DNA from 4 places in the Pantoea sp. LMR881 genome. Region 4 is predicted to be linked to each of the others. Evidence: predicted binding sites of a transcription regulator. Region 4 holds the regulator's gene; each other region holds the start of a gene.
What was found. Region 4 encodes LexA, which represses DNA repair genes until DNA is damaged. Its sites were predicted from a motif close to TNCTGTATGTACATACAGNA; they were not measured.
Positions count from the first base shown of each region.

Region 1: mutH (DNA mismatch repair endonuclease MutH) is a predicted target of LexA. The motif match lies at 2,180-2,199, and genes of this name have one in related genera.
Region 2: O3W44_RS06650 (DNA translocase FtsK 4TM domain-containing protein) is a predicted target of LexA. The motif match lies at 2,957-2,976, and genes of this name have one in related genera.
Region 3: dinB (DNA polymerase IV) is a predicted target of LexA. The motif match lies at 4,864-4,883, and genes of this name have one in related genera.

Region 1 is NZ_JAPVOK010000002.1:3,038,924-3,046,541, reverse strand. Features, by position in the region: partial or broken gene ptsP (phosphoenolpyruvate--protein phosphotransferase) at 1-1,207, opposite strand, end outside; gene rppH (RNA pyrophosphohydrolase) at 1,220-1,747, opposite strand; gene mutH (DNA mismatch repair endonuclease MutH) at 2,431-3,108, shown strand; gene O3W44_RS16165 (TerC family protein) at 3,206-3,919, shown strand; gene O3W44_RS16160 (YgdI/YgdR family lipoprotein) at 4,034-4,252, shown strand; partial or broken gene O3W44_RS16155 (NADP(H)-dependent aldo-keto reductase) at 4,391-5,430, shown strand; gene O3W44_RS16150 (GNAT family N-acetyltransferase) at 5,474-5,923, opposite strand; gene O3W44_RS16145 (FCD domain-containing protein) at 5,923-6,696, opposite strand; gene O3W44_RS16140 (PTS sugar transporter subunit IIB) at 6,792-7,109, opposite strand; gene O3W44_RS16135 (glycoside hydrolase family 1 protein) at 7,125-7,618, opposite strand, start outside.
Region 2 is NZ_JAPVOK010000002.1:1,019,893-1,027,510, reverse strand. Features, by position in the region: gene cydD (heme ABC transporter permease/ATP-binding protein CydD) at 1-789, opposite strand, end outside; gene trxB (thioredoxin-disulfide reductase) at 934-1,902, opposite strand; gene lrp (leucine-responsive transcriptional regulator Lrp) at 2,424-2,918, shown strand; gene O3W44_RS06650 (DNA translocase FtsK 4TM domain-containing protein) at 3,038-6,523, shown strand; gene lolA (outer membrane lipoprotein chaperone LolA) at 6,699-7,310, shown strand; gene O3W44_RS06640 (replication-associated recombination protein A) at 7,318-7,618, shown strand, end outside.
Region 3 is NZ_JAPVOK010000002.1:1,501,691-1,509,308, reverse strand. Features, by position in the region: partial or broken gene fadE (acyl-CoA dehydrogenase FadE) at 1-2,288, opposite strand, end outside; gene lpcA (D-sedoheptulose 7-phosphate isomerase) at 2,542-3,120, shown strand; gene O3W44_RS08985 (class II glutamine amidotransferase) at 3,172-3,939, shown strand; gene dpaA (peptidoglycan meso-diaminopimelic acid protein amidase) at 3,910-4,650, opposite strand; gene dinB (DNA polymerase IV) at 4,895-5,950, shown strand; gene O3W44_RS08970 (sugar ABC transporter substrate-binding protein) at 5,994-7,061, opposite strand; gene O3W44_RS08965 (ABC transporter permease) at 7,084-7,618, opposite strand, start outside.
Region 4 is NZ_JAPVOK010000002.1:2,001,949-2,009,566, reverse strand. Features, by position in the region: partial or broken gene plsB (glycerol-3-phosphate 1-O-acyltransferase PlsB) at 1-903, opposite strand, end outside; gene O3W44_RS11260 (diacylglycerol kinase) at 1,032-1,400, shown strand; gene lexA (transcriptional repressor LexA) at 1,506-2,120, shown strand; gene dinF (MATE family efflux transporter DinF) at 2,230-3,552, shown strand; gene O3W44_RS11245 (CsbD family protein) at 3,721-3,933, shown strand; gene zur (zinc uptake transcriptional repressor Zur) at 4,005-4,526, opposite strand; gene O3W44_RS11235 (conjugal transfer protein TraF) at 4,968-6,218, shown strand; gene dusA (tRNA dihydrouridine(20/20a) synthase DusA) at 6,546-7,541, shown strand.

The sequences.
Region 1 (7,618 bases), 1.0 Mb from region 4:
GGACCAGCACCGGTTCAGGATCAATCAACAACTCGCCGCGATAGCCATCAACAATCAATAACCGCTTATTGAGTAGATTCGGCTGAATATCCGCACCCATTACGGTGGGAATACCCATTGCGCGCGTCAAAATGGCGGCATGCGAGTTAGCCGCACCGTCACGTACCACTACGCCAGCAAGGCGTTCCTGCGGTAACTCTGCCAGAGTGGTCGCCGTCAGTTCATCGGCCACCAGCACAAAACGTTCCGGCCAGGCATTGGTGCCGACCAGCGTATCATCGAGGTGAAACAGCAGGCGCTGACCCAATACGCGAAGATCGCCTGCACGTTCGCGCAAATAGCTGTCAGTCAAACTGGCGAACTGCTCAGCAAACTTCTCTATAACCGTTTTGACCGCCCACTCAGCAACGGATCCACGCTCGATCTCAGCAAACAGATCTTTTTTCAGTCGCGCATCGGTCAACAGATGCGAGTAGAGATCAAAAATTGCAGCACTCTCTTTTTGCACGCTGGCGGCAAAACGTTTGCTGAAGCGACGGAATTCATTGGCGGCTTCGCTCATCGCCAGTGACAGGCGTTCACGCTCACGCTGCGTATCCAGCGTTGAGGCTGCCGAGACCTGATCAAGCAGCGGCTGAGTTTCATCCACCCAACCGGGTGCCACCGCGACGCCGGGCGCGGCAGCGATTGCCCGCACGCGTGTCTGACGATACTGACCAAATAGCTGGCTCAGCTGTGACTGCGAAGTGAGCGCCGCCATTTGCGTGGCAAGCGTCACCAGGAAAGACTCTTCGCTCTCGTCAAACTGGCGATGTTCACGCTGCTGTACCACCAGGACGCCAAGTAGCTGGCGACGACTGATAATCGGCACACCGAGGAAAGAGCGGTAACGCTCTTCTTTTACTGAAGGGATGTATTTAAAACTGGGATGGCTTTGTGCATCAGCAAGGTTGATGGGTTCAGCTAAGCGTCCAACCAACCCCACGATACCTTCGTCAAAAGCCAGTTTAACCGTGAGGCCACGCGGTTTTTTAAGTCCGCGCGTAGCCATCAGGTAATAGCAGCGACGATCGTGATCGGCGAGGTAAACGGAACACACTTCCGTTTCCATCGCCAAACAGATCTCATTGACCAAAATGTCGAGTGCTTCATTCAGACGCGGCGCACTCGCCACTTTTTCTACTATTTCACGCAACTGAGTGAGCATAAAGGGCGTGGCCTATCCTCTCTTACGTCGATGGGCAGGATTATTTCGCTGCCCTGCACTCTCCTGCACAGACATCACCACGCCAGCGAATTCCTTCATTACGCGGCGATAAACATCGCGCTTAAAGGAGACAACCTGACGCACCGGATACCAGAAGCTAACCCAGCGCCAGCCATCGAACTCTGGCGTACTGCTGTGCTGCACATTGATATCCGCGTCATTACAGAGTAACTGCAGAAGAAACCACTTTTGTTTCTGGCCGATACATACCGGCTTTGTGTCCCAACGCACCAAACGTTTTGGCAACTTGTAGCGCAACCAGTTACGGGTAGACGCAAGTATTCGAACATCTTTACGGTGTAACCCAACTTCTTCGAACAGTTCGCGATACATCGCCTGCTCTGCGGTTTCACCGGGATTGATGCCTCCCTGAGGAAATTGCCAGGAGTGCTGTCCAAAGCGCCTGGCCCATAACACTTGTCCTTGCCTGTTACAGATTACGATACCAACATTCGGGCGGTAGCCATCATCATCGATCACCGGACTACCTCAAAGCTAAATTTGAATAGGCTGATTGTTTCACACTCCTTACAGGCGGTAAACCACTGGATTAGCAGGGAGTAAACTGTACATACCGGGATAACTCACAGCGATAACCTAAGTTATAAACAATAATGCGTGAAAAAAACGATCTTATTCACTTTTTCTGTGGATAGCTTTGTGTAGAACGCGGGAGTTACGTGAATAACCCGCTAAGATGATTCTTATTAACTGCGCCATCTTAAAAACATTAATGATTGATATTTAAAGTAATATTTTATAGACCACCCTTTTCTATCGCTGCATTTACCCTAAAATTAAAGCCCTTATCTGTGGATTGGTCAAAGATCAATCGACCCGCTTTTTATCCACAATGAATAGGTTAAGCTTAGGGCAAAGTGGTCAAATTCTATTAACAAAAGCCACTGTCAAGGCTGTAAATCGAACCAGTAAGCTGTTTTGGCCGGGGTTATTCCCTTTTTCTGTGGATAACTGCCTTTAAGATCCTGTTTATTAATGGCAGTCAGGTGGGATAACCTTGTCGTTGTTTTAACCGCCTGAAATTTTCTTCGGAAAAAACTGACGATCTATCATGCTATTATGTTCAGCCAAATCGGCTTTTTCAGTGCCGTTAATCCTCTCGCTGTTAACTGCCTCTTTTTTAATCAATGTGAGTTGTCATAATGAATCACCTTCCCGGGCCACCTGAAGATGAAGCCACCCTGCTGGCACGGGCGCAAGCTCTGGCCGGTTTAACGCTGGAGACGCTGGCTGCAAAAGCAGGATTGCCCATGCCTGCTAACCTGAAGCGTGATAAGGGTTGGGTCGGAATGTTACTGGAATGGCATTTAGGGGCCAGCGCAGGAAGCAAAGCGGAGCAGGATTTTGTGCATCTTGGCATCGAGCTTAAGACCATTCCCGTTGATGCCTGTGGCAAACCATTAGAAACGACTTTCGTCTGTGTGGCTCCGCTCACCGGCAACAGTGGCGTGACCTGGCAGACCAGCCACGTTCGCCATAAGCTGGCCCGCGTGCTCTGGATCCCGGTCGAAGGCGAGCGCGACATTCCATTATGCGCGCGGCGTGTCGGCGCCCCGTTACTCTGGAGTCCCAGCCCGGAAGAGGATGAAATGCTACGCCAGGACTGGGAAGAGTTAATGGATATGATTGTATTGGGACAGGTTGAACGCATCACTGCCCGCCACGGCGCCTGGCTACAGATCCGTCCTAAAGCGGCAAACAGCAAGGCGCTGACGGAAGGCATTGGCGATCAGGGGCAGCCCATCATGACCTTGCCACGCGGTTTCTACCTAAAGAAAAGCTTTACCGGGCCGCTGCTGGCACGACATTTTTTGCTGTGATTTTTGTCGTCGAACAGTTTTTTGCATTTTTCTTCGTGTGGCTCAAAATGGTTGCGTATAATCGCCGTTTAATTTTCGTTTAGGATTGAATGTAAGCATGTTTGACTGGATTGCCGATCCCAATGCCTGGCTTGCACTGGGTACCCTGACCATTCTCGAAGTGGTTTTGGGCATTGATAACATTATTTTCCTGTCGTTGGTTGTGGCTAAGCTGCCTAAAAATCAGCAAGCCAGTGCCCGTCGCATCGGTTTAATGGGCGCCATGTTGATGCGCCTGGGCTTGCTGGCGTCGATCGCCTGGGTCGCAAAACTGACCAACCCGCTGTTCACCTTAATGGGTCACGCTTTCTCAGCACGCGACCTGATTTTACTTTTTGGTGGCCTGTTCCTGCTGTGGAAATCCAGTATGGAAATCCATGAAACCATCGAAGGGGAAGAAGGGGAGCATAAAACCAATGTGCACTCTTTCCTCGGCGCGATTGTGCAGATTATGATGCTCGACATTATTTTCAGCCTCGACTCGGTTATTACCGCTGTCGGCCTCTCCGATCATTTGTTCATTATGATGGCAGCGGTTGTGATTGCCGTGCTGATGATGATGTTTGCCGCACGCGCGATTGGCAATTTTGTTGAACGCCATCCATCGGTAAAAATGCTGGCGTTATCCTTCCTGATTCTGGTGGGTTTTACCCTGATTCTGGAGAGTTTTGCCGTTCATGTGCCAAAAGGTTACATTTATTTCGCCATGTTCTTCTCAATGGCAGTTGAATGCCTGAACCTGATGCGCGGCAAGAAAAAAATTACTCAGTAAAGTCAAGGGCGAGCCTGCTCGCCCGATGATTTTCGGATTGATGCGATTAACCCAGCCAGTAAAACGTTTTATTACTACACTTTTTGCAATTGAAGCGTGAGAGGAATGAGAGTGATGAAAGGGTTGGCTGGCGCAGTATTAGTCATGGTTGCTGCTGTAACGTTGAGCGGATGCAGTTCAGATTATGTTATGGCAACAAAAGATGGTCGAATGATCATGACCGAAGGTAAGCCTGCTATTGATAAAGAAACGGGCCTGGTGCAATACACCGATCAAGCCGGACATGAGATGCAGATCAACGGTGATGAAGTCTCAACTATCATTGAGCGTTAAGTGCGAAATTGTGTAGCCTGCCGCTGATTCCCTACTGGCAGGCGATTTCCCCGAGTTTTCCCCTTCCTTCCCCGCTGTTGCTCGCGCTATAGTCCTACAGGACATAACATTCCATTCCATAAGAAAAGGAAGCCGGCAATGCACTATCACCGTATCCCCCATAGCACGCTGGAAGTCAGTCAGTTGGGGCTGGGAACCATGACGTTTGGTGAGCAAAACAGCGAAGCCGACGCCCATGCCCAACTGGATTTGGCTGTCAGTTCCGGCATTAATTTAATTGATACTGCTGAAATGTACCCGGTGCCGCCGCGCCCGGAAACCCAGGGTTTAACTGAACGCTATATTGGCAGCTGGCTGCAAAAGCGCGGCAGCCGTGACAAGATTATTCTGGCCAGTAAGGTTGCCGGACCGTCGCGGGGTAACGATGCGTCGATTCGCCCAAACATGGCACTGGATCGTAAAAACATCCGCGAAGCTCTGGATGCCAGCCTTAAGCGCCTCAATACGGATTATCTCGATCTTTATCAGCTGCACTGGCCGCAGCGTCAGACCAACTTCTTCGGCAAACTCGGTTACCAGTACACCGAAAACGGCGTGCCAGTGACGCTGCTGGAAACGCTGGAAGCTCTGGCTGAACAGGTACGTGCCGGTAAGATCCGCTATATTGGCGTATCAAACGAAACCGCCTGGGGGTGATGCGCTATCTGCAACTGGCAGAAAAGCATGAGCTGCCGCGTATCGTCACTATTCAGAATCCTTACAGCCTGCTGAACCGCAGCTTTGAGGTGGGATTAGCCGAAATCAGCCAGCATGAAGGGGTGGAACTGTTAGCCTATTCCAGCCTGGCGTTTGGCACGCTGAGCGGCAAATATCTCAATGGCGCGAAACCGGCAGGCGCACGCAATACGCTGTTCAGCCGCTTCACCCGTTATAGCGGTGAGCAGTCAGAAAAAGCCGTCGCTGAATATGTTGAGTTAGCGAAAAAGCATCAGTTAGATCCGTCGCAAATGGCACTGGCTTATGTTCGTCAGCAGCCCTTTGTTGCCAGCACGCTGCTAGGCGCGACGACGTTAGAGCAGTTAAAAACCAATATCGACAGCTTTAACCTGACGCTGAATGCCGAGGTGTTAGAAGAGTTAGAGGCGATTCACCGCCGTTATACCTATCCTGCCCCATAAAGGGAGTGCCAGCCGCCGTTTTGCGGCTGGCAATTTACCCATTTCATAACAGGCGAGAATACAGGCGAACCGGTATGTCTGGATATTCCAGCGCCTCGCCCTGCGGCGTCCAGCCGAAGCGTTCATAATAACCAGTAAACGTTGACCATAACCACAGCTGTGGATAGCCACGCTGCTGCGCATAGTCGATGACGTGCCGCTGTAACGCTTCACTCACACCTTTGCCGCGCGCGTTTTCATCGACATAGAGGGCAGCCAGCCACGGGAAAAGATCCTGGCGACTGATCAGATCGCAACGCCAGAATCCCACTGTGCCCAGCAGCTTGCCCTGCTCTGTTGCGACAAAAGTCACCGGAAATTCAGCCTCTTTCAGGCTGCTGGCGATAATGCTGGCAAAAAAATCCCGGCTCTCTGCTGCGCCAAACGCACGCCATAACCACTCAGTCAGTTGTTCTGCATGCTGCGGCACAGCACTCAGCGGCAGGATCTCCATCACATCAGCTTCCCTTGAAAAATAGGCACGGATTCAAACAGAAAGCCGTCAAAATCTGGCGCATCGGCATCGGAGAGTTCCAGTAAGGTGTTTTTTACGTTTTCCAGATGCTGCCACATCGCCTGCCACGATCCCATGACGTCGCGACGGCGGAGTGCCGCCAGGATAGTTTGATGATCGCCCAGCCACTTCAGCCGATAGGCGCGCGTTTCAAATTGCGGACGCAACTGCTGCCACAGCGGGCTGCTGTCGTGGTGACGCCAGACGCTGGTAACCGTATCCAGTAACATTTGATTTTGACTGGCTCCCGCCAGCAGCAGATGGAACAGCTTGTCGTTATCCTGGCTGCTGTCATTGGCGGCAATAGCGCGCTGCTCCTGTTCCAGCGTGCGACGTAAGTTTTCGATATCGGCTTTGGTAGCCATTTTGGCTGCAAACGCCGCGATATTGCTCTCCAGCAACTGGCGCGCCTGCAGCATTTCAAACGGGCCAACATCGCTACGGAAAAAAGCCTCTTCCTCGTCATCGCTCGCCGTTGGAATACGCATCACATAAACACCCGAACTTTGGCGAATATCAACCGTGCCTTCCAGCTCCAGCATCAACAAGGCTTCACGCACAATCGTGCGGCTGACGCCCCAGGTTTCTGCCAACTGGCGTTCAGGCGGCAGGCGCGATCCTACCGGATAGGCACCCTCGATAATTTGCTGACGCAGATGCTGACCAATTTCCTGATACTGCTTTCTTTCTTGCGGCGCTACGGCTTTGTCCACGCTGTCACCCTTTGCAATCAATGCGCTGACGATACCGCCGCTTCCCTTGCGCAGCGGTATCCGCGAACCCTACGGCAAGGCTCGCAAACTAAGGCTCAGTGTATCAAAGCCAGCGCCTGATCGAGTACCTTTGCGCCATTCAGGGTGCCATAAGCAACAGAATCAATCACCGCAATCGGCAACTGGTAGCTGTCGGTGAGTTTTTTATTCTCCTCAAGCCTGAAGCGTACCTGCGGTCCCAGCAGCACCGCCACCACGTCATGCCCGTAGTTTTGCAGCTCTTCCCGCAGATTCTGTTCGGGGATAGCATAGATTTGAAACGCCATACCGCGCGCAGCCGCTTCTTTCTCCATGCGCGTTACCACCATTGAGGTTGACATGCCTGCCGCACAGGCTAATACGATACGTTTCATCGCTTATTCCTCTCTTTATTTAGGCTCATCATCAAGCGTCAGGGTAAGTTGCTGGCTGTCGCGTAACTGGCGAAACCAGTGCGCTGATTTTTTCATTCGCCGTTGGCGATTGTTTTCCAAATCAATTTCAATCAGGCCGTAGCGATTTTTGAACGCATTCATCGGCGAGACGTTATCCGTAAAGGCCCACAGCATATAACCCTGGCAGTTGATCCCGGCCTGGTTAGCAAGAATTGCCTGATGAAGATGTTCAGCGATAAACGCGATACGGTAATCATCCTGCACTTCGCCGTCGGCATTTTTAAACTGCGCTTCGTTCTCAATGCCCATGCCGCTTTCAGCCACGAACCAGGGCAGATTGCCGTACTCCTGCTGCATGCGCTGCGCCATATCCCAGATGATGCGCGGCTCAATTTCCCAACCGCGTGACCGGTTCATTCGACGGCCTGGCCGTTCAAAATGTTCGTAATAATACGCGGGATGAAAAGGCGTGTCGGGATGCCAGGCGT
Region 2 (7,618 bases), 980 kb from region 4:
AACGGCAATTGCTAACGAAGCGAAAAATTCCAGCACGGCGGAAGAGAGAAACGCCAGGCGTAAGACTTCCATGGTGCGCTGACGAAAATCAGCCGTTGAAGCGGCAACTGCCGCTTTCTCTGCTTCGCCGCGAAAGAACAGGCGGAGCGTTTCACGCCCGCGCAGACGATCAAGGAAATCGCCGCTGAGTCGGCTTAACGCGATAAAATTGCGCCGGTTAGCCTCGGCTGCCCCCATGCCAACCAGTGCCATAAACAGCGGAATTAGCGGGGCGGTGACGAACAGAATTAAACCTGCGGCCCAGTTAAGAGGAAACAGCGTAATTAAGATACAAAATGGGATCACCACGGCCAGCGTCATCTGGGGCAGATAGCGGGCGTAGTAATCCTGCATCTCTTCGATCTGTTCAAGCAGCAGGGTTGCCCAACTGCCAGCAGGCTTACCCTGTATCCAGGCCGGACCCAGTTCAGACAAGCGATCCAGAATGGTTTTACGCAACGCCTGACGAATAGCCTGACCGGCACGAAAGCCCGCTTGTTCTCGTCCATAATTCAGTCCGGCGCGTAGAGCAAAGCACAGCAGCAGCAGGCCAAAAGAGGGGATTAATTGCTCGCGGGGCTGCTGTTCAATAATCAGTGCCTGAAGAAGGGAAGCGAGCAAACCAGCCTGAACGATAATGATCAGCGCACTGGCTGTGCCCAGCAGCGTAGCGATTCGCAACCAGCTTCTGGCGTGACTGCGTTGCTGGCGTAGCCAGCGGGTAAGATGCTGCTGCCGCGATTTGTTCATGCGAGACCGTGAAGTGTGCCGATGACCAATGAAAACCGGGGAGAAATCCCCATCCACTATAGGGGCATGAATCTAGCATGACGACAATAAAAAGGCGACTGAAAAACAGTCGCCTCTGACAATTACGATCAGGGGATTAACAACTTAGCGATCGTTTTTAACCAAACCGTCAAGGTAACGTTCTGCATCCAGCGCCGCCATACAGCCTGTACCTGCTGAAGTAATAGCCTGACGATAGATATGATCCATAACGTCGCCCGCCGCAAACACGCCAGGAATACTGGTTTGTGTCGCGTTGCCGTGCAGGCCAGACTGCACTTTGATATAGCCGTTTTCCAGTTCTAACTGACCATCAAAAATCGCTGTGTTTGGGCTGTGACCGATAGCAACAAACAGGCCAGCAACCTCCAGTGCTTCAGTTTCTTCGCTGTTATGCGTTGAGCGTAAAGTCAGGCCGGTCACACCCATTTGATCGCCCACCACCTCTTCAAGCGTACGGTCGGTGTGCAGCACGATATTGCCGTTACGTACTTTTTCCATCAGGCGATCAATTAAGATTTTTTCTGCACGGAAGCTGTCACGACGGTGAATTAAATGCACTTCTGAAGCGATGTTCGCCAGATAGAGTGCTTCTTCAACCGCAGTATTACCCCCACCAATAACGGCGACTTTTTGGTTACGGTAGAAAAATCCGTCACAGGTCGCGCATGCGGATACGCCTTTACCTTTGAAAGCTTCTTCAGAAGGCAAACCCAGATAACGTGCAGACGCACCGGTGGCGATGATCAGAGCATCAGCAGTATATTCACCGCTATCGCCGGTTAAACGGAATGGGCGATTTTGCAGATCAACCGTATGAATATGGTCGAAAATAATTTCAGTATTGAACTTTTCTGCATGCTCATGCATGCGTTCCATCAGTGATGGCCCTGTCAGATCGTGCGGATCGCCCGGCCAGTTTTCCACTTCAGTGGTGGTGGTGAGCTGACCGCCTTTCTCTAAGCCGGTGATCAGCACCGGGTTCAGGTTGGCGCGTGCAGCATAAACGGCTGCGGTATAACCCGCTGGGCCGGAGCCCAGAATGAGTAGCTTACTGTGTTTGGCCGTACTCATGCGTTCCTCAGTTTCATTCGGCTGACATAGCCTGCGATTGTAGGGAATAACCTGTTGCAATGACAAGGCTTGGGCGATTTTGTTAACGATAGCTGCAAACGGCGTAGTCGATGACACCGGATTTCGCCTCTCTGCTGCGCCAAAAGGGGCAAAAATCGGCTTTTTGTGGTGCAGCAGTTCAAAAATACTCATTTAAAAACAGTTACCCAGCGTAGTGTCTGGCATCTTGTACTGGATTTGGACATTTTACTTTGACAATCGCCTGCGCTTTTGCGAAAACAGTGTCAGAAGCGAAGAACGTTAATCGGAACAAAACAGGGTTTCATGCCTTGTTTTGCATGCAATACCGAATAAAAGCAGCCTGACATGGGTAATGACGCATGATGTGGACAGACAGCATGCGTCATGCGGATGGGTGCGTTAGCGCACAGGCTCGGTTACTTCACTTCAAAAATGCCCCGAACAATGAGCGTTTTCAGGGCGTGGCAGGTAAAGGGAAGGAATTAAGAGAGACAATAATAATGGTAGACAATAAGAAACGCCCCGGGAAAGACCTCGACAGAATCGACAGAAATATTCTGAATGAACTTCAGAAAGATGGTCGTATTTCAAACGTAGAACTTTCCAAACGCGTAGGATTATCGCCTACGCCATGTCTTGAGCGTGTGCGTCGCCTTGAACGTCAAGGTTTTATTCTTGGCTACACTGCGCAATTAAACCCGCATTATCTGGATGCATCACTGCTGGTATTTGTTGAGATTACTCTGAATCGCGGCGCGCCAGACGTGTTTGAACAATTTAACGCCGCTGTGCAAAAACTTGAGGAAACTCAAGAGTGTCACCTCGTTTCCGGCGATTTCGATTACCTGTTAAAAACGCGCGTGCCTGATATGTCTGCTTACCGCAAATTACTCGGTGAAACCTTGTTGCGTCTGCCCGGTGTAAACGACACGCGTACTTACGTGGTAATGGAAGAAGTCAAACAGAGTAATCGTCTGGTGATTAAAACTCGCTAATGCGGGGCAGGTGCAAACCGTGTGGGATTTCGGTACACTCCTGTGAATTCATACAGGGACCAGCGTCGGGGTAGCCCGACGCTGTTGCTTCATACTTTACAGGCACCTGGAGAGTTCTCTTGAGCCAGGAATACACAGAAGATAAAGACGTTTCGTTACAATCGCTAAGCAGTGGACGTCGTCTGCTGGAAGCGTTACTCATCCTGGTGGCACTTTTTGCCATCTATCTGATGGTTTCTTTAGTCAGTTTTAACCCTTCCGACCCGAGTTGGTCGCAAACGGCCTGGCACGAACCCATTCATAATATTGGCGGCAGCGTAGGCGCCTGGCTTGCCGATACCTTACTCTTCATATTTGGAGTAATGGCCTATGCCATTCCACCGGTCATCCTTGGACTCTGCTGGATAGCGTTTCGTCAGCGCGACAACCAGGATTATTTTGACTATTTTGCCGTTGGGCTGCGTTTAATCGGTGTGTTGGCGCTGGTCGTCACGACGTGTGGCATGGCTGCCTTAAACGCGGATGACATCTGGTATTTCGCCTCGGGCGGCGTGATCGGTAGTCTGGTGAGCAATGCTATGGCCCCCTGGTTTAGTCCGGCGGGCGGCACACTTGCATTGCTGTGCGTTTGGGCGGCAGGCATTACGTTATATACCGGTTGGTCATGGCTCACTATCGCTGAAAGAATTGGTGGCGTAGTAATGGGTGTGCTGACATTTGCCAGCAACCGCTCGCGCCATGATGAACCCTGGCAGGAAGAGGAAGATGAGCATGATGAGATTGCCGTGCGTAAATCTGCACGCACCTCACCTGCTCATTCTCAAGAGAGCGATGAAGAGGATGTGCTGCTTTCTGCTCCACGTAGCGTCTCGGTTGAACCTGATAGGGCACCAGAGCAAGATCCCTTGTTAGCAAAAGCCGCAGCGGCAACGAGTGCAGCGGTTGCCACCACGATAGAAGCCGCGGATATCACTTTAGCGCCTGTAGCGCCAACAGCAACCGCTGCTGTGGCTCCAACAGCAGCACCTGCACAACCCGCTACAGAACCTTATGCGGCACCAGTGGCGGCATCGCCTGCACAACCGGCTACACAACCTTATGCGGCACCAGCACAACCCGCTATACAACCTTATACAGCACCTGCACAACCTGTTGTTCAGCCAACTGCATCGGCTGAAGCGGTTGCTCCACCGCTGTATCGTTTTGAACTCCCTGAAGAATCAACGCCTGCCGCAAGTTTCACATCTTATGATGATGAACCTAAAATGGGTAACTGGCGTGAAGCCTCTTCATCAATTCCGGACGTGCCCGCTGCGTCAGCCTTTGTCGCAGGGGCAGCAGCGTCTGCTGCGAGTCGTGCTACACCGCCATCGCCAGCCTTTGATCTCGCCCCGGAGATCAATGTCAATCCACAGGTTAAGCAAGGTATTGGCCCTGCATTACCACGCCCTAATCCGGTGAAACTGCCGACGCGCCGTGAACTGGCTTCTTACGGCATTAAATTACCGTCTCAGCGGATGGCAGAAGAGAAAGCGAAAGCGGAAGAGGCGGCGGCGGCACAGAGCAGCACATCATCTGCCGAAAATAGTGCCTGGACGGCAGAGGATGAAGAAGCCTTACAGCAAGCTAAATTACGTGAAGCCTTTCAGTCTGAACAGCAGCAGCGTTACGGTCAAAGCTGGCAGCAGAATGATGACGAGGAAGAGGAAGAGGCGTTGCAGCAAGCTGCGTTGGCACGCCAGTTTGCTGAACAGCAGCAGCAGCGTTATGAGCCGGAGCGTGTTGAACAAGCGGCACCCGTATTCACTCTTGATACCTCCTCTGCTTTCGACTTTTCACCGATGAAAGATCTGGTGGATGAGGGACCGACTGAACCGTTATTTACTATCGCGGCTACGCCAGAGTCAGAAGAACCCGTAGTGACTCACGAACCCTGGCAGCAGGTGACGGAAGTCTCCGCACCGCAAGCGCCTGCACAGGTTCCTGCGCCTGAAGCCTACACAGATTTTGCTGCTACAGCGCCTGAGCCAGCAGCCGTTACCGAAGCGAAACCGTCATTACATGACAGCCTGATTCATCCTTTCCTGATGCGTCACGAACAGCCGCTGGAGAAGCCGTCTACGCCGTTGCCCTCTCTTGACCTGTTGACGGCACCGCCAGAAGAGGAAGAGCCGGTTGATATGTTTGCGCTGGAGCAAACGGCGCGTCTGGTTGAGTCGCGTCTGGGTGATTATCGTGTGAAAGCTGAAGTCGTTGGCATTTCACCCGGACCGGTTATTACCCGCTTTGAACTCGATCTGGCGCCTGGTGTAAAAGCGGCGCGCATTTCAAATCTGTCACGCGATCTGGCGCGTTCACTCTCGACAGTGGCGGTTCGTGTTGTGGAAGTTATACCAGGTAAACCTTATGTTGGGCTGGAATTGCCGAATAAGCATCGTCAGACCGTTTATCTGCGTGAAGTGCTGGACTGCGTCAAATTCCGTGATAATCCGTCGCCGCTGGCGGTGGTATTAGGAAAAGATATTGCTGGCCAGCCTGTTGTTGCTGATTTAGCAAAAATGCCACACTTACTGGTCGCAGGGACGACGGGATCGGGGAAATCCGTTGGCGTAAACACCATGATTATCAGCATGCTTTATAAAGCGACGCCGGAAGAAGTTCGCTTTATCATGATTGACCCCAAAATGCTGGAGCTGTCAGTTTACGAAGGCATTCCGCATTTGCTGACTGAAGTCGTTACTGACATGAAAGATGCCGCAAATGCGCTGCGCTGGAGTGTCGGTGAGATGGAGCGTCGCTACAAGCTGATGTCTGCGTTAGGCGTACGTAATCTGGCAGGTTACAACGAGAAAGTTGAGCAAGCTGAAGCGATGGGCCGTCCTATCCCCGATCCGTTCTGGAAACCGGGCGATAGCATGGATATGACACCGCCCGTGCTGGAAAAACTGCCTTATATCGTCGTCATGGTGGATGAATTCGCCGATTTGATGATGGCTGTGGGTAAAAAAGTCGAAGAGTTGATTGCACGTCTGGCACAGAAAGCGCGTGCTGCGGGTATTCACCTGGTGCTGGCAACGCAGCGTCCTTCGGTGGATGTCATAACCGGCTTGATCAAAGCCAACATTCCAACCCGTATCGCTTTTACCGTTTCCAGCAAAATTGACTCGCGTACCATTCTTGATCAGGGGGCGCGGAATCTCTGTTGGGCATGGGTGACATGCTTTATATGCCACCAAACTCCTCTATGCCAGTGCGCGTTCACGGTGCCTTTGTGCGCGATCAGGAAGTGCATGCGGTTGTTCAGGACTGGAAGGCGCGGGGGCGTCCACAATACATCGAAAGTATCACTGCCGGTGAAGAGAACGAAGGCGGTGTGGGTGGCATCGACAGCGATGAAGAGCTTGATCCGCTGTTCGATCAGGCGGTTGCTTTTGTTGTGGATAAACGCCGCGCCTCGATCTCGGGCGTACAGCGCCAGTTCCGTATTGGCTATAACCGTGCAGCGCGTATCATCGAACAGATGGAAGCGCAGGGCATTGTTTCGCCTCCGGCCCATAACGGTAACCGCGAAGTCTTGTCTCCACCTCCTCATGAGATGTAATTGACACATAAGCTTTGAAACATAAATTAATGAGCCAGTTTATACTGGCTCATTGTTTATCGCTGGATGATCCCCATCTCTGACTATGCTTTCGGTTTTTTCTCCTGTTTAAATTGCAGGGCGGCGACCAGGCTTAATGCAGTTATTAATGGGAACAAATAGATAAGGAATTGAAGCAGATGAAATTACGTGTAATCGCTTTGGGCCTGATGGCCACTTTTGCCTCTGCCAGCGTATTGGCTGATGCTTCCAGTGACTTGCAGCAGCGTTTAAATAAGGTCAGCAGTTTTCACGCCAGCTTTACTCAAAAAGTCACTGACGGAACCGGCGCAAATGTACAGGACGGCGAAGGTGAGCTGTGGGTTAAACGCCCCAGTCTGTTTAACTGGCATATGACGGCGCCAGACGAAAGCGTCATTATCTCTGATGGTAAATCGTTATGGTTTTACAACCCCTTTGTCGAGCAGGCAACGGTCAGTCTGTTAAAAGATGCCACCAGTAATACACCTTTCATGCTGATTGCGCGTAATCAGTCCAGCGACTGGCAGCAATATAACATCAGGCAGCAGGGCGATAATTTTGAGCTGACACCGAAAAACAGCGATGGCAACCTGAAGCAATTCACGATTACGGTGACGCCTGGCGGTACCATCAATCAGTTCAGCGCCATTGAGCAAGATGGTCAGCGCAGCACCTATCAGCTGAAAAGCCAAAAAAATGGCGCAATCAGCCCAGACAAATTTACGTTCACACCGCCTGCAGGCGTGACGGTGGACGATCAACGTCAATGAGGTCGTGGTGAGTAACCTGTCCCTGGATTTTTCCGACGAAGATTTCAAACCGCTGGCCGCGCGTATGCGGCCAGAAACCCTGAAACAGTACATTGGTCAGCAACACTTGCTTGCGCCCGGTAAGCCCTTGCCACGTGCCATCGAAGCGGGCCATCTGCACTCAATGATTTTGTGGGGACCGCCGGGAACAGGTAAAACCACGCTAGCCGAGATTATTGCGCGTTACGGCAATGCAGATGTTGAACGTATCTCAGCGGTAACATCAGGCGTGAAAGAGATTCGTGAAGCGATTGAGCGTGCGCGGCAAA
Region 3 (7,618 bases), 500 kb from region 4:
CAAACGCTTTTTTAGCCAGCGCATCCAGACGGGTGAAGGAGAGATGCTGTTTGGTCTGTTTGCACAGGCGATCGTGGATCACTTCCGCTGCCATGACATCCTGCAATGCCTGTTCTAACTGGCCTGCCGGATTGTGCTCGCTGGGGGTCAGATACTGACCGCGGCCTAAACGGGTACGTGTCGCTGAGGGCAGTTGCAGCAAGCGCGCCAGCTGATGATCAAGACGATCTGACGGGGCCGGACACTGTTTACCGCCAGCAAAGATCATCAAACGCAACATGCCCGCCACAAAGCGATGGGGAAATTACGCAGCAGATCGTCCATGGCATTTTCAGCCTGATGCAACGCATCCTGCACGCCCCAGTGAACCAGCGGCAGATCTGCTTCATTACGGCCTTCGTCGTCGTAACGTTTTAAGGTTGCTGAAGCGAGATAAAGCTGGCTCAGGACATCACCTAAACGTGCAGAGATGCGCTCGCGACGCTTCAGACTGCCGCCGAGGACTGCCATTGAGACATCGGACAGCAGGGCCAGATTGGCGCTGATGCGATTCAGTTGTTGATAATAGCGGCGAGTCGCGTCCCGCGTTGGTGTGGTGCTGGTGCGACCGCCGGTGACACCGAGCCACAGGCTGCGCACGGTGTTACTGCCAACGTGACCGATATGGCTAAACAGGGCGTTATCAAAGGCCCGGAGATCGTTGCTGGCTGCGGCAGCCATCTCCTGAAGGACATAAGGATGGCAACGAATCGCGCCCTGACCAAAAATAATCATGCTGCGCGTCAGGATGTTAGCGCCCTCAACGGTAATGGCAATGGGCGCGCCCTGATAAGCACGCGCCAGGAAGTTACTGTTCCCCAACATAATGCCTTTACCACCTGCAATATCCATCGCATCAATAATGGCGCGCTGGCCGCGATGGGTGCAGTGATATTTCACAATGGCCGACAGAACGGCAGGTTTTTCCCCTGCATAATACCGGCAGTGATCAGCGTGGCCGCTGCATCCATTACGTAGGCGTTACCGGCAATGCGCGCCAGCGGCTCTTCAATGCCCTCCATTTTACCGATGGACAACCTGAACTGACGACGAATATGTGCATAGGCACCTGTTGCCAGCGCCACGCTTTTCAGGCTGCCGGTAGAGTTAGACGGCAAAGTAATCCCGCGTCCCACGGATAAACATTCCACCAGCATGCGCCAGCCTTGTCCGGCCATTTCTGGCCCACCGATAATAAAATCGATCGGTACAAAAATATCTTTGCCGCGCGTTGGGCCGTTCTGGAACGGCACGTTGAGTGGGAAATGGCGGTTGCCGATTTCAACACCCGGCGTGTTGGTTGGGATCAAGGCGCAGGTAATCCCCAGCGACTCCGTTTCGCCCAGCAGATGGTCAGGATCGGAGAGTTTAAAGGCCAGGCCCAACACGGTAGCTATCGGAGCCAGCGTAATGTAACGCTTGTTCCAGGTCAGGCGCATGCCCAGCACCTGTTGACCTTGCCATTCGCCCATGCACACCACGCCCTTATCGGGGATCGCGCCTGCGTCAGAGCCTGCTTCCGGGCTGGTCAGCGCAAAGCAAGGGATCTCATCGCCACGCGCCAGACGCGGCAAATAGTGGTTTTTCTGTTTGTCCGTGCCGTAATGTTGCAATAATTCACCCGGGCCAAGCGAGTTCGGCACACCCACAGTAATCGCTAAAATACCGGAAACGCCTGCCAGTTTTTGCAGCACGCGCGCCTGCGCATACGCTGAGAATTCCAGTCCGCCATACTCTTTTTTGATGATCATGGCGAAGAAACGATGTTCTTTCAGGTAGGCCCAAAGCTCTGGCGGCAGATCGGCCATTTCATGGGTAATCTGAAAATCATTTGCCATACGGCAGGCTTCTTCAACTGGCCCATCAATGAACGCTTGCTCGTCGGGCGTCAGACGGGGTTGGGGATAACGGTGAAGTTTCTGCCAGTCAGGCTTGCCCTGAAACAGATCGCCTTCCCACCAGGTTGTACCGGCATCAATGGCCTCTTTTTCGGTGCGCGACATAGGCGGCATCACCTGCTGGAAACGGTGCAACATCGGTTTTGAAAACATGTTGCGACGCATGTCTGGCAGGTTGAAAGGCAGCAGCATTATCGCCAACGGCAGCAGCAGCCAGGGTGTCCACAGGCCAGCAACGGCCAGCGCAGCAGTCCACAGCAGTAAAATGCCGCTGCTCAGCCGTAGCGAAATGCGGTGATAAAACAGGGCGCCAAACAGCACCACCGTCGCAAGAATCGAAACAACCATCATAATGAACCGCTCCGTAAGTAGTAAGAGGTCTGACCTGTTATGGATAGAGGTTTAGAACAGCTGCCTCTGTTTAGCAATTCGTTTACATCGCAATTACAACCTGCTTCACAAAATCAGTTTTGTCAGGATTTTTGCTCAGCACGCTGAACAGGAATTTACCCCCGCAAGCGGGAAGGAGAAGGGAGGGAGCTTTGCGCTGACCGGTCATTCCGTTAAACTTGCTGCGATAAACTCTCCTCCAAAGGACATCCCTATGTATCAGGACATTATTCGTTCAGAACTTAACGAAGCAGCGGATACGCTGAATAAATTTTTGAGCGATGAAGCCAATATCCATGCGATTCAACGTGCAGCGGTGATGCTGGCCGATAGCTTCAAAGCGGGTGGAAAAGTGCTGTCGTGCGGTAATGGTGGCTCGCACTGTGATGCGATGCACTTCGCAGAAGAGTTAACTGGCCGTTATCGCGAAAACCGTCCTGGTTACCCGGCGATTGCTATCTCTGACGTCAGTCACCTTTCCTGTGTCAGTAACGATTTCGGCTACGACTATGTTTTCTCGCGCTACGTTGAGGCGGTAGGCCGAGCCGGTGACGTGCTGCTGGGCATTTCCACATCAGGTAACTCAGCGAATATCATAAAAGCGATTGAAGCGGCCCGAGCGCAAGGGATGAAAGTGATTACCCTGACGGGCAAGGATGGCGGAAAAATGGCGGGCAGTGCGGATATCGAAATCCGCGTGCCGCATTTTGGCTATGCTGACCGTATTCAGGAGATTCACATTAAAGTGATCCATATTCTGATGCTGCTGATTGAAAAAGAGATGGTGAAGTAACAGCGTTCGCCTCTCGCCAGACGGGAGGCGTCTTAACTTAAGGCGGTTGCTATGTGCGAATTGCTCGGGATGAGCGCAAATGTTCCGACGGATATTTGCTTCAGCTTCACCGGTCTGGTGCAGCGCGGCGGCGGAACCGGGCCTCACAAAGATGGCTGGGGTATTACGTTTTACGAAGATAAAGGGTGCCGCACGTTTAAAGATCCGCTGCCCAGCTATAACTCGCCCATTGCTCGCCTGGTACAGGATTATCCCATCAAATCCCATTCGGTGGTGGCGCACATACGCCAGGCCAATCGCGGGCAGGTATCGCTGGAAAATACCCATCCTTTTACCCGCGAACTCTGGGGACGCAACTGGACTTATGCACACAACGGGCAACTCAAAGGGTATCGCCAGTTAGAAACCGGTCATTTTCGTCCGGTTGGCGAAACTGACAGTGAAAAAGCGTTTTGCTGGATCCTGCATAAGCTGGCGACACGCTACCCACGCACGCCGGGAAACTGGCCCGCTGTGTTTCGCTATATTGGCGAGCTGGCCGGCGAATTACGGCAAAAAGGCGTGTTCAATATGCTGTTATCGGACGGGCGCTACTTAATGGCCTTCTGTTCCACCAATCTGTTCTGGATCACGCGTCGTGCGCCGTTTGGCCGTGCTCAGCTGCTTGATCAGGATATTGAGGTCGATTTCCAGCAGCACACCACCGCAAATGACATCGTTACGGTGATTGCAACCCAACCACTGACAGGAAATGAAACCTGGCACCGGATCGTGCCAGGTGAATGGGCGTTATTCTGCCTTGGAGAGCGCCAGGAATGATTTGGACGCAGCATCGGGATTGGTTAACACCGGGCTGCTGTTCATAACATATTTGCCGCTGGTAACGCTGACCGTAGGCGGCTGATGGTATTTAGCAAAATAAGCATAGCCCGGCTGCAGCTCGCGCCAGAAACTGGCGTAAGTGGAGTAACGATGACGCGCCATATTGCTGTCAGTCATGCGAAACGGATAAATGCCGATGTTCACTTCCTGCTGGCCATTGCGCAGCGCCGCATTTACATAATTGAAGATCTCATCCATGTAGGCGTTAGTCATCGCGTAACAGCCGATCGACTTACAGTCTCCATGGATCATTAAGTAGTTGCCGCTGTAGCCCTGATCGCGATCGTACTGATTGGGAAAGCCGATATTGATTGCCCGATAAAAGCGGCTGTCTGGCTTCAACTGATTCAGCTTAACGCTATAAAAGCCTTCTGGACTTTTAAAATCGCCCTGACGACGTTTCGGGCCGAGGCCGCCAGAAAAATTACAGATGCGGTAGGTATCCAGCAGACGATATTCATTACCGATCTTGCCGTACAGCTCAAGCGTACGCTCTTCCTTGAAAATCTGAATATAAACCGGTGTGCCGAGTAACTGTTTCTTTAATTCTTTATTCACCGGTGCCGGTTGCTGAACTGGCTCAGGTGTCATTGCCATGCTGAGGGCTGGCATCAAAATCATCGCAAACAGGAGTGCGATTTTGCCCATGCTGTGTATACCTTGACGTGAAGAAGAACAATGACGCATAAAGGCGTCTCTGCTTGCATTATCGGATAACTCCGCTACCGCTGCGCAACATTAACATTGTCTGTTTTTTTAGCAAGACACCGCCCAGGAAAATAGCGATTTGCTTAAAGGAATACGGCCAGAAATGTGTAAACTTTAATGCGGTTCGCAACAAATATTGCAGTTGCGGCTTTCGACTGTATACTTATCCAGTGCCTGGGGGAGTATGCGTAAGATCATTCACGTCGATATGGACTGTTTTTATGCCGCCGTTGAGATGCGTGATAATCCAACGCTGCGAGATATTCCCATTGCCATTGGCGGCAGTCGTGAACGCCGTGGCGTGATCAGCACAGCGAACTATCCGGCACGTAAATATGGCGTGCGTAGCGCAATGCCAACCGGCATGGCGTTAAAACTTTGCCCTCATCTGCGTTTGTTGCCAGGACGTTTTGACGCCTACAAAGAAGCCTCCGCGCAAATCCGTGACATATTTTCTCGCTATACCGCGTTTATTGAACCTCTCTCACTTGATGAAGCCTATCTGGACGTCACTGACAGTACGCATTGTCACGGCTCTGCGACCTTAATCGCCAAAGAAATTCGCGCAACGATTTTTCGTGAAACCCGGCTCACGGCTTCTGCGGGGATTGCGCCCATTAAATTTCTTGCCAAAATCGCCTCTGATCTGAATAAACCAGATGGTCAGTTTGTGATTACGCCGCCGGAAATGCCGGGCTTTTTGCTGACGCTGCCGCTGGCGAAAATACCGGGCGTGGGCAAAGTCTCGGCAAAGAAGCTGGAAGAGATGGGCCTGCATACCTGTGGCGACGTGCAAAAAGCGGATTTAGCCCAGCTGCTCAAACGCTTTGGCAAATTTGGCCGGGTATTGTGGGAGCGCAGCCACGGTATTGATGAACGTGGCGTGGTGGTTGAGCGTGAGCGGAAATCGCTGGGGGTTGAACGCACGCTGGCAGAGGATATTGATAGCTGGGAAGCCTGCCTGGAAATTATCGATTACCTGTACGCTGAGCTTGATCGCCGCCTGACGCAGATCCGCCCGGATAAGCAAATTGCCCGTCAGGGAGTGAAGTTAAAATTTAACGATTTTCAGCAGACGACACAGGAGCACCTCTGGCCGGTGCTGAATAAAGAGGACATGATCGCCGTCGCACGTAAAACCTGGGATGAGCGCCGGGCGGGCAGGGGAGTCCGGTTGGTGGGACTGCATGTGACGCTGGTGGATCCACAACTGGAGCGGCAGTTGCTTTTAGGGCTGTAAGCGATCAGCGCGCTGCATCCAACACAGCGCGCATTCGACACCCTTACTTCTTGTATTTCGCTTCCAGCGTCGCAAACCACGGCGCAACGAAATCGTTATTGCTGCCCCAGCCAGGGACAATCTTGTTCAACGACGCCACATTCACCGCACCCTGCTGGCTGTTCAACTGCTGCTGAGAAATTGATGCCGCCTTGAACTCATAGGTTGCCGGCGTCGTTTCTCCGGCGATTTTATTCGCCACCAGGCGCATATTCACCGCGCCGATGGTTTTTGGATCAACCGCTACTGTCTCTACCCAGGGGCTGTTTTTCTCACGCATTAACTGCAGATCCTGGTTAGAAACATCAATGCTGTACAGCTTGATCTCAGTGCGACCATTCTCCTGTAACGCCTTGTAGGCACCCTGACTAAAGGCATCCCACGCGCCCCAGATAGCATCGATTTTTCCTTTCGGATATTTTGCCAGGATTGCCCCTATCTTATTCGCCGTATCACCCTGCACATCCGTAGAAACGGCACCAATCGATTCCAGCTGATGAATACCTGGATTCTCTTTCAGCAGTTTTTCATATACGACCTGACGACGTTCCATGGGCGGGAAGCCAGCCACCCACAGCTTGACGATGTTCGCTTTGCCATTGAAGTCTTTAATCATCTGGCCGAGCGACAGCTGTGCCAGCGAAGCATCATCCTGAGCGGTAACGGTTACGCCCTTTACCGGGCCGTCGACAGGCGTATCAAACACCGACAATTTGATGCCCGAACCGGCGATGCGCTTTACCAGATCGCTGGCATAGGGCGCTTTGCCATGCGACAGGATAATGCCGTCATATTTCTGACTGATCGCCTGATTCACGAAATCCTGAAATCGGGCATCGTCACCGTTGCTGAGGAAAGTACTGACTTTAAAACCCAGCTTGCGGCCTTCCTGAATGGCACCTGCCACAAATTGCGTGGTGTTGTCATCCGAACCCAGGTTGCGGATCACGGCGATGCGGATCGGGCCTTGATGAGTAGCGATGGCTGCCGGAACCGCTGCCACGGTATCGGCGAAAGCGGCACTGGCATTCAGCAAACTTAACGCCAGCAGCGAGAGCGTGATTTTTTTCATTATTTGACTCCAGAATAAGCGCCTAACGGCGCTGGATATACGTCATTGCCAGTGCTAATGCCAGCACCAGCCCTTTAATAATGTCCATGGCGTAATACGGCACTGACAGCATCACCAAACCGTTTTGCAACACACCGAGAATAACGGCACCGACTAACGTACCCAGCGCATTAGGTTTACCTGAACCGGCCAGCGAGAAACCGATCCAGGCTGCGGCAACCGCATCCATGAGATAACCGCTGCCCGCATTGACCTGTGATGAGCCAATGCGTGACGCCAGTAAAATGCCGCCCAGCCCTGCCAGTAGCGAGGCGATAACATAAGCCAGTACGCGATAGCGCGTAGTGCGAATACCGGAAAGGCGCGCGGCTTCCGGGTTACCGCCTAAGGCATACATGCGGCGGCCATGTTTGGTGAGCGACAGCGCCAGTTGCGCCACCACGGTCACTACCAGCATGATGATGACGATGGTCGGCACCTGACCGAGCAGGCCAAACGCCGCAGGGATCGTGCCTTCAGCCATATCGCCGCTCGGTAACAGCATGTTTTCGGTAATC
Region 4 (7,618 bases):
ACAATTTCATGACCATCCTGCGCCAGCTGACGCACCCGCTCGCCGCCGTTGACATTGATGCCCTGATAAAGGCGACTCCACAGCCAACCCATGACGCGATCTGTCACCCGAATCGCTTCGTAAGAGAAGTTAGCGGCGATTTCTTCCATCATCTCAACCGCATTCTGCTGCGCTTTTTCATGAGAGATTTTTTTGCTGCGCGCCTCATCTTCTACTGCTTTTTCAATGGCTTTTGATTGCAATAGCTTGTTAAACAGATCCTGACGAGCGGGTAAGCGTGGACCAACCGCCGCGAGACGCTGCCGGGCAAAGTGAATACGCGCCACGCGCGCCAGTTTTTGCGCAATGGATTGATCTGTTCCGTGCTCGGTCGCCATTCGGCGTAGCGAAACCGTGGGCGAAAAACGCACAAAGCTGTCACGTCCGTGCCAGAGCACGGCGAAAAACTTTGCACGCCATTCAGCACACGCAAATGCGGCGTGGCTTCTCCCTGAACCTCACGCCCCGGCGCGCGACCAAACATCACCGTTACCGGCAACATTTGAATGTCGAGGTCGGGATTGTTGCGATGCAGATCAAGATAATCGTGAAAGATTTTCACTGACTCGACGCTGGGCACAAAATAGGGAAACACGCGCGGGCCATCGTGAATAAAAACGTGGCGTGGCAGCAGTACCCCGTCAATCTCCAGGGAGAAAGTGGGTCGGGAAGATCGTGTTTGATACACTGCGCACGTAAAGTCAGTAAGTCGGCCTTCGAATCGTAAGGCAGAACATACATAATGGGCCGGGTAGGATCCAGACCATGTTCAGAAACAGGATCGGCCGGAATGGCCTTACTTTTTACCAAAAACGAGAGTGGTAAATTGAGTAATTTGTAATAAAGTTTACGCCAACCTGACATAGACAACATGAAGCCTCTTGTTAGCAAAGCGCCGCAAGCATACCAGAAAGTGCAGCGAAGATCTGTGGTGGTGCCAAATGCACGCAGCCCAGACATTGACGTCATTCCGTTAAAAGGGTTCCCTCAACATGGCAAATAACGCCACCGGTCTTATCAGAATTGTGAAAGCAGCCGGTTATTCCTGGCAAGGCCTGCGCGCCGCCTGGCAACATGAGGCTGCATTTCGCCAGGAAGCTATCGTTGCGCTTGTTGCTATCGGCGTGGCTTGCTGGCTGGATATCGATATTATTTCGCGCATTTTAATGATTGGAACGGTGATGTTAGTCGTCATCGTTGAGATCCTAAACAGTGCTATTGAATCGGTTGTTGACCGTATTGGCCAGGAACGTCACCCGCTTGCTGGCCGGGCAAAAGATATGGGCTCAGCGGCGGTATTGCTAAGTATCTTACTGGCGGTTTTCGTCTGGATCGCGCTGCTTTGGACACATTTGCGATAAGCTTTCCAGAAAGTGCCAACCGGCTGATTAATACCTGACTTTTGGTTTCCATTTCGCCAATACCTGTATATACTCACAGCGACTGTATAAACAACCAGGGGCGGGATGAAAGCGTTAACCAGCAGGCAGCAGCAGGTCTATGATCTGATTCGCGACCACATTAATCAAACGGGCATGCCGCCTACACGTGCAGAAATCGCTGCGCAACTGGGTTTTCGTTCACCCAACGCTGCTGAAGAGCACTTAAAAGCCTTAGCGCGTAAAGGCGTCATTGAAATTGTTTCTGGCGCATCACGTGGCATCCGTCTGTTAATGGAAGAAGAGACGTCAGAAGGCATTCCACTGATTGGTCGCGTGGCCGCCGGTGAGCCGATGCTGGCGCAAGAACATATCGAAACTCATTACAAAGTCGATCCCGGCCTGTTTAAGCCTTCAGCGGATTTCCTGCTGCGCGTTAACGGTATGTCGATGAAGGATATCGGCATCATGGATGGCGATTTGTTAGCGGTACACAAAACGCAGGATGTGCGCAACGGACAAGTGGTTGTGGCGCGTATTGACGATGAAGTTACGGTGAAACGCTGGAAAAAACAGGGTGCCATTGTGCATCTGTTGCCAGAAAATAACGAATTTGAACCCATCGTGGTTGATACACGCGCTCAGTCTTTGACCATCGAAGGTTTAGCGGTTGGCGTGGTTCGTAACGGTGAGTGGCTGTAATCCTGCTATAGCTGCTTTTGTTCGCTGGTCCTGATGCTATTCTGTCTGCCCGAATTTAGCCGCTGCTGTCTCGCCTGTTGACGCAGCGGCGTTGAGCACGGATCTGCGAATGCCATTTTTGACTACAGCCGACAAAAATCTTTGGCGGCTAGCTCTGCCAATGATCCTTTCTAATATTACTGTCCCGTTACTGGGCCTGGTTGATACAGCCGTCATTGGTCATCTTAATAGCCCGGTCTATCTCGGCGGCGTAGCTATTGGCACCACTATCACCAGCTTCCTTTTTATGCTGTTGCTTTTCCTTCGGATGAGCACCACGGGGTTAACAGCACAGGCATTCGGCGCAAATGACAAAGCAGCCCTGGCACGTGCGCTGACCCAGCCATTAATCATGGCGCTGTTGGCCGGCATAATCTTTATCTTCCTGCGCGATCCGATCTCTCTGCTCGCGACTCATCTGATGGGCGGTGATCCAGACGTGCTGGAGCAGGCCGCGCTCTTTATTCATATTCGCTGGCTCAGTGCCCCCGCAACCCTGGCAAACCTGGTGATTTTAGGCTGGTTGCTTGGTGTGCAGTATGCACGCGCACCGGTGATTTTGCTGGTGGTCGGTAATACAGTGAATATTTTACTCGATCTCTGGCTGGTGCCTGGGTTGCACTGGGGCGTAGCGGGGGCTGCAACAGCCACGGCGCTGGCAGAATATGTCACGCTGGCAGTCGGTTTAGCGATGGTCTGGCGCGTTTTGAAGCTTCGCGGTATTGATATGAATGTCATCAGACAGAGCTGGCGTGGGGATATGGGCCGCCTGCTGCGGCTTAATCGCGACATTATGTTGCGTTCGCTCATGCTGCAATCATGCTTTGCTTCCCTGACTCTGCTTGGGGCACGGATCGGGCCGGAAGTGGTAGCAGTCAACGCCGTGTTGCTGATGTTTATTACCTTCACTGCCTATGCGCTTGATGGTTTCGCTTATGCTGTTGAGGCATTTGCGGGTGAAGCGCACGGTGCGAAAGATAGCAGCAAATTATTACGTGTCTGGCGAGCAGCCTGTCGACAGGCATTGCTGGTCGCAATTATCTTTTCGCTGATATATGCCATTTTCGGTACGCAAATCGTGTCACTGCTAACGTCCATTGGCGCGTTACAGCAGATGGCGGATCGTTATCTGTTCTGGCAAATCGTTATTCCGATAGTCGGTGTAGGGTGTTATCTGCTGGATGGCATGTTTATTGGCGCAACGCGCGGTCGCGAGATGCGCAACAGCATGGCGGTAGCGGCGCTGGGATATTTTCTCACGTTATTGACGGTGCCCTGGCTGGGCAATCATGGCTTATGGCTGGCGGTAGCGGTTTTCCTGGCGCTCCGCGGTGTGTCGTTAGGCTTTCTATGGCGTCGCCACTGGCAGAACAACACCTGGTTTATGGGCTGATCTTTTCTTAAAATCCCCGGAGGCTACGGATTATTCTGTATTGTCCCGGCAAATTCCAAAACCTCTACTATAATTAACTCTGAATGGCGCAAACGACAGGCGCTTTATATCGTTATTGTCTTGCAAGGCAAGATATATGATGAAATCTAAAGGACGTGGAGGTCTGCAATGAATCAAGACGAAGCGAGTGGTAACTGGAAGCAGTTCAAAGGAAAAATGAAAGAAAAATGGGGCAAGCTGACTGACGATGATATGCAGGTCATTGAAGGGAAACGCGATCAGCTTGTCGGTAAAATTCAGGAACGTTATGGCTACGCTAAGGATGAGGCGGAAAAAGAAGTCACAGACTGGGAAGGCCATAACAAAGACTACCGCTGGTAATTTAGTCAATTTATGGATGATGCTCCTACCCCGCCGGTACGCTCATGCTGGCTGGCACAAGGATGTGCCGACTAACTTCTCTTTCCCCGCTTTTTAGTTTCTGTCTCATGGTCATGTTCACAGCTTCCATGACGGTTACAGGCCTCAACTTCAACGCAGTTTTCACACAAACCGTGTGCTTCAATCACGCTATGGCGTAGCGCAAAACGCGCCTCACTCGCTAATAACCCAATAATGTTTTCAACACCTTCGGCATGTTTTTCAATGACTGCCGCACAGCGATCACACACCAGCATAACGGAAGTATGAGCAGGTGCTTCAAAGTGGTGGCACATCACGTAACTGTTATTCGACTCAACGCGGTGAATAAAGCCTTGTTCAAGCAAAAAGTCTAAGGCACGGTAAACAGTCGGCGGTTTAGCTTGCGGTTCATTAATGCGCAGCTGATCCAGTAAATCGTATGCGCTTATCGATCCTCGCTGTTCTGCCATCAAACGCAAAACTTCCGCACGCTGCGAAGTCAGACGAACACCGCGCTGCAGACACAGTTTTTCAGCCTGGGACATAATTTGCTCTGAGGTCATCGTCGACATGAAAATTCTCCGCTAGACAAGTGATGTTATTTTATCACAGCTAATTTTCCTCCGCAGAGGTTGCTGCTCAAGCACAATACGCTATTTACCCTGCGATCTGCCTTCCCGATCCTGCTGTCTGACGCTAATTAACCCTGGATTCAGATCCAGCGCGTTTAAAAATAAATAAAGATTTTTTCATTTTTTCCCTTTGCAACTCACTGAGTTAAGCACTAATGTTCAAAAGCATTTAAGCAATATTTGGCAGTAATTTGCTTTTTTAACGCTTTTTTGAACAATAAAAACGCTTTTGCGTTGTAAAAACATCCAATCCGTTGAATTAAGACACTGTTCCCTTTGAATTCGCAGCAATAACGCGTTAGCCCTCGTTCACAATAGTGCTAACAACCTATTCAGCCGTTAAATGTTTTAACGGCACTTTTCTCAGGTAATGGCAGGTAAATGGTGAAAAAATTCGTACAGCGTTCTGCGCTGATTTATCCCGCTGTTTTGAATGCGCTCCTTTTTTCTTCTTCTGCCATGGCGGCAGGTACATGGTATGACGCACGTAATGACGCGATGGGTGGCACCGGCGTCGCTTCCTCAACCTATGGTTCTGCTGTTCTGGCCAACCCGGCATTAATGACAAAAGCCAAACCAGAGGATAATGTCAGCATTATTTTCCCGTCCGCAGGTGTGCAAATCACCGATAAAGACAAGCTGGCTGATAAAGTGGATGACATCTCTGATACCGTTGATCGCTATCAGGATGTGATTGATAACCTGACATTCGCTGATTATTTACGGGGTTATCCTGAGCTACGTGCTGCCTCAGGCGATGTGGCAAATCAGCTGCAAGATTTAAAAGGCAATAAGGCGGACGCCAGTGCTGGCGTAGCGTTAGCCGTCACTATTCCGAACGAGAACTTGCCCTTTGCTTTTGTGACCAAAGCTTACGGTACGGTTCACGTGCAGGCGAATGTTGCCCAGAGTGATATTGATTACTTACAGGGCGTAGCAAACGGGACGGTTATTCCGGTACCTGGGGATCAAGACAATTTGCGATCCAACGCTAACGGCCTTGCTGCATTAATCACCGATTACGGTATTGCAGTGGCGCATGAATTTTCCATTGCCGGACAGCCTGTATCAGTTGGCGTCACACCTAAACTTCAAAAGACCTGGCTCTACAACTATACCGACACGCTCTACAACTACGACAAAAATGATATCAACAGTGGACGCTATCGCAGTTCCGATACCGGTTTTAACATTGATGCGGGATTAGCAACCACCTTTGCTGAAAACTGGACCCTGGGTTTGACCGGACAAAACCTGATATCACGCGATCTTGATACCAAAGAAGTGAATGGCTATCGCGATACCTATCAAATTCGTCCGCTGGTTACGACAGGTCTCTCCTGGGATAAAGGGCCGTTCACCGTCACGGGGGACATTGATTTAACCGAGACGAAACGCTTTAAATCAGAAGAGAGTAGTCAGTATGTCGCCGTAGGCGGAGAATACCGCGTTCTGGATTGGTTGCAGCTGCGTGCCGGTTATCGCGCCGATATGCGCGGCACGGATGAAAATGTCGCGACGGCCGGTTTTGGCCTTTCTCCTTTCAACAACGCCGTGCATGTTGATCTGGCCGGATCGGTGGGAGCTAACAACACCTGGGGTGCCATGATGCAACTCGGGTTTAACTTCTAAACCCACGACGTCACCTTTGACAGAGGCGCTTTAAAACGGGATGTCAAAAACAACACAAAAGCAAGGCAGCGTCAGGCGGCCTTGCTTTTTTACTCTGCCAAAAAACGTTATGGCCATCAGCGCAGCTGAAGCAGATTAAGCTGTTCCAGCCGCCAGTTTTAACGCTATCCCGCGCTCTGCCAGTAACGTCGGTTCAGGCACGCCATCCGCACTGGTCCTAACGGCCCATACGGTGTAATCATCAGGCGGGCACTGCAATATCGGCCACCCTTGTGGTAGTATTGCGCAGAATTCCCTCACTTATAATCACCGGATTTACTGCGCTTCATGACCGATACCTTTTCTTCGCAACGTTTTTCCATCGCTCCAATGCTTGACTGGACCGATCGTCACTGCCGCTATTTTCACCGCCAGCTCACGGGTGACACGCTGCTCTATACCGAAATGGTCACGACTGGCGCGATTATTCATGGCAAAGGCGATTATCTGGCTTATAGCGAAGAGGAGCATCCGGTTGCGCTGCAGCTGGGGGGAAGCGATCCTGCGGCGCTGGCGCAGTGTGCCAGAATGGCCGAACAGCGTGGCTATGATGAAATTAACCTGAACGTAGGCTGTCCGTCAGACCGCGTACAAAACGGACGTTTCGGTGCGTGCCTGATGGCGGAAGCCGAACTGGTCGCCGATGCTATCAAAGCCATGCGCGATGTCGTCAACATTCCCGTTACCGTAAAAACCCGTATCGGTATTGATGAGCTGGATAGCTACGCGTTTCTGACTGACTTTATTGGAACAGTGGCAGAGCGCGGCGGCTGTGACACCTTTATCATTCACGCGCGTAAAGCCTGGCTTTCTGGTCTTAGTCCAAAAGAGAACCGTGAAATTCCGCCGCTCGATTATCCACGGGTTTATCAGTTGAAACGTGATTTTCCGCACCTGACGCTGGCGATCAATGGCGGGGTAAAAACGCTGGAAGAGGCGAAACAGCATTTACAGCACCTGGATGGCGTGATGATGGGCCGTGAGGCTTATCAAAATCCGGGCATACTGGCGCGGGTTGATGGCGAACTGTTTGGGCGTGACACGCCTGCTGCCGATCCGGTTGCCGTAGTGCGTGCCATGTATCCTTATATTGAGGCTGAACTGGCTAAAGGCACCTGGCTCGGCCACGTTACCCGACATATGCTCGGCCTGTTCCAGGGGATCCCCGGGGCGCGTCAGTGGCGTCGCTATCTTAGTGAAAATGCACACAAGCCGGGCGCAGATGTTCGCGTACTTGAGGCCGCGTTAGCTCTGGTTGCCGATAAAATTCCGCAGGAAGCCTGATAACAAAGAGGCCAGCCTTAACGGGCTGGTTTTTTTGAGCCAAAATTTGGTGAATTTCATTAGTTAATGCCCACGCT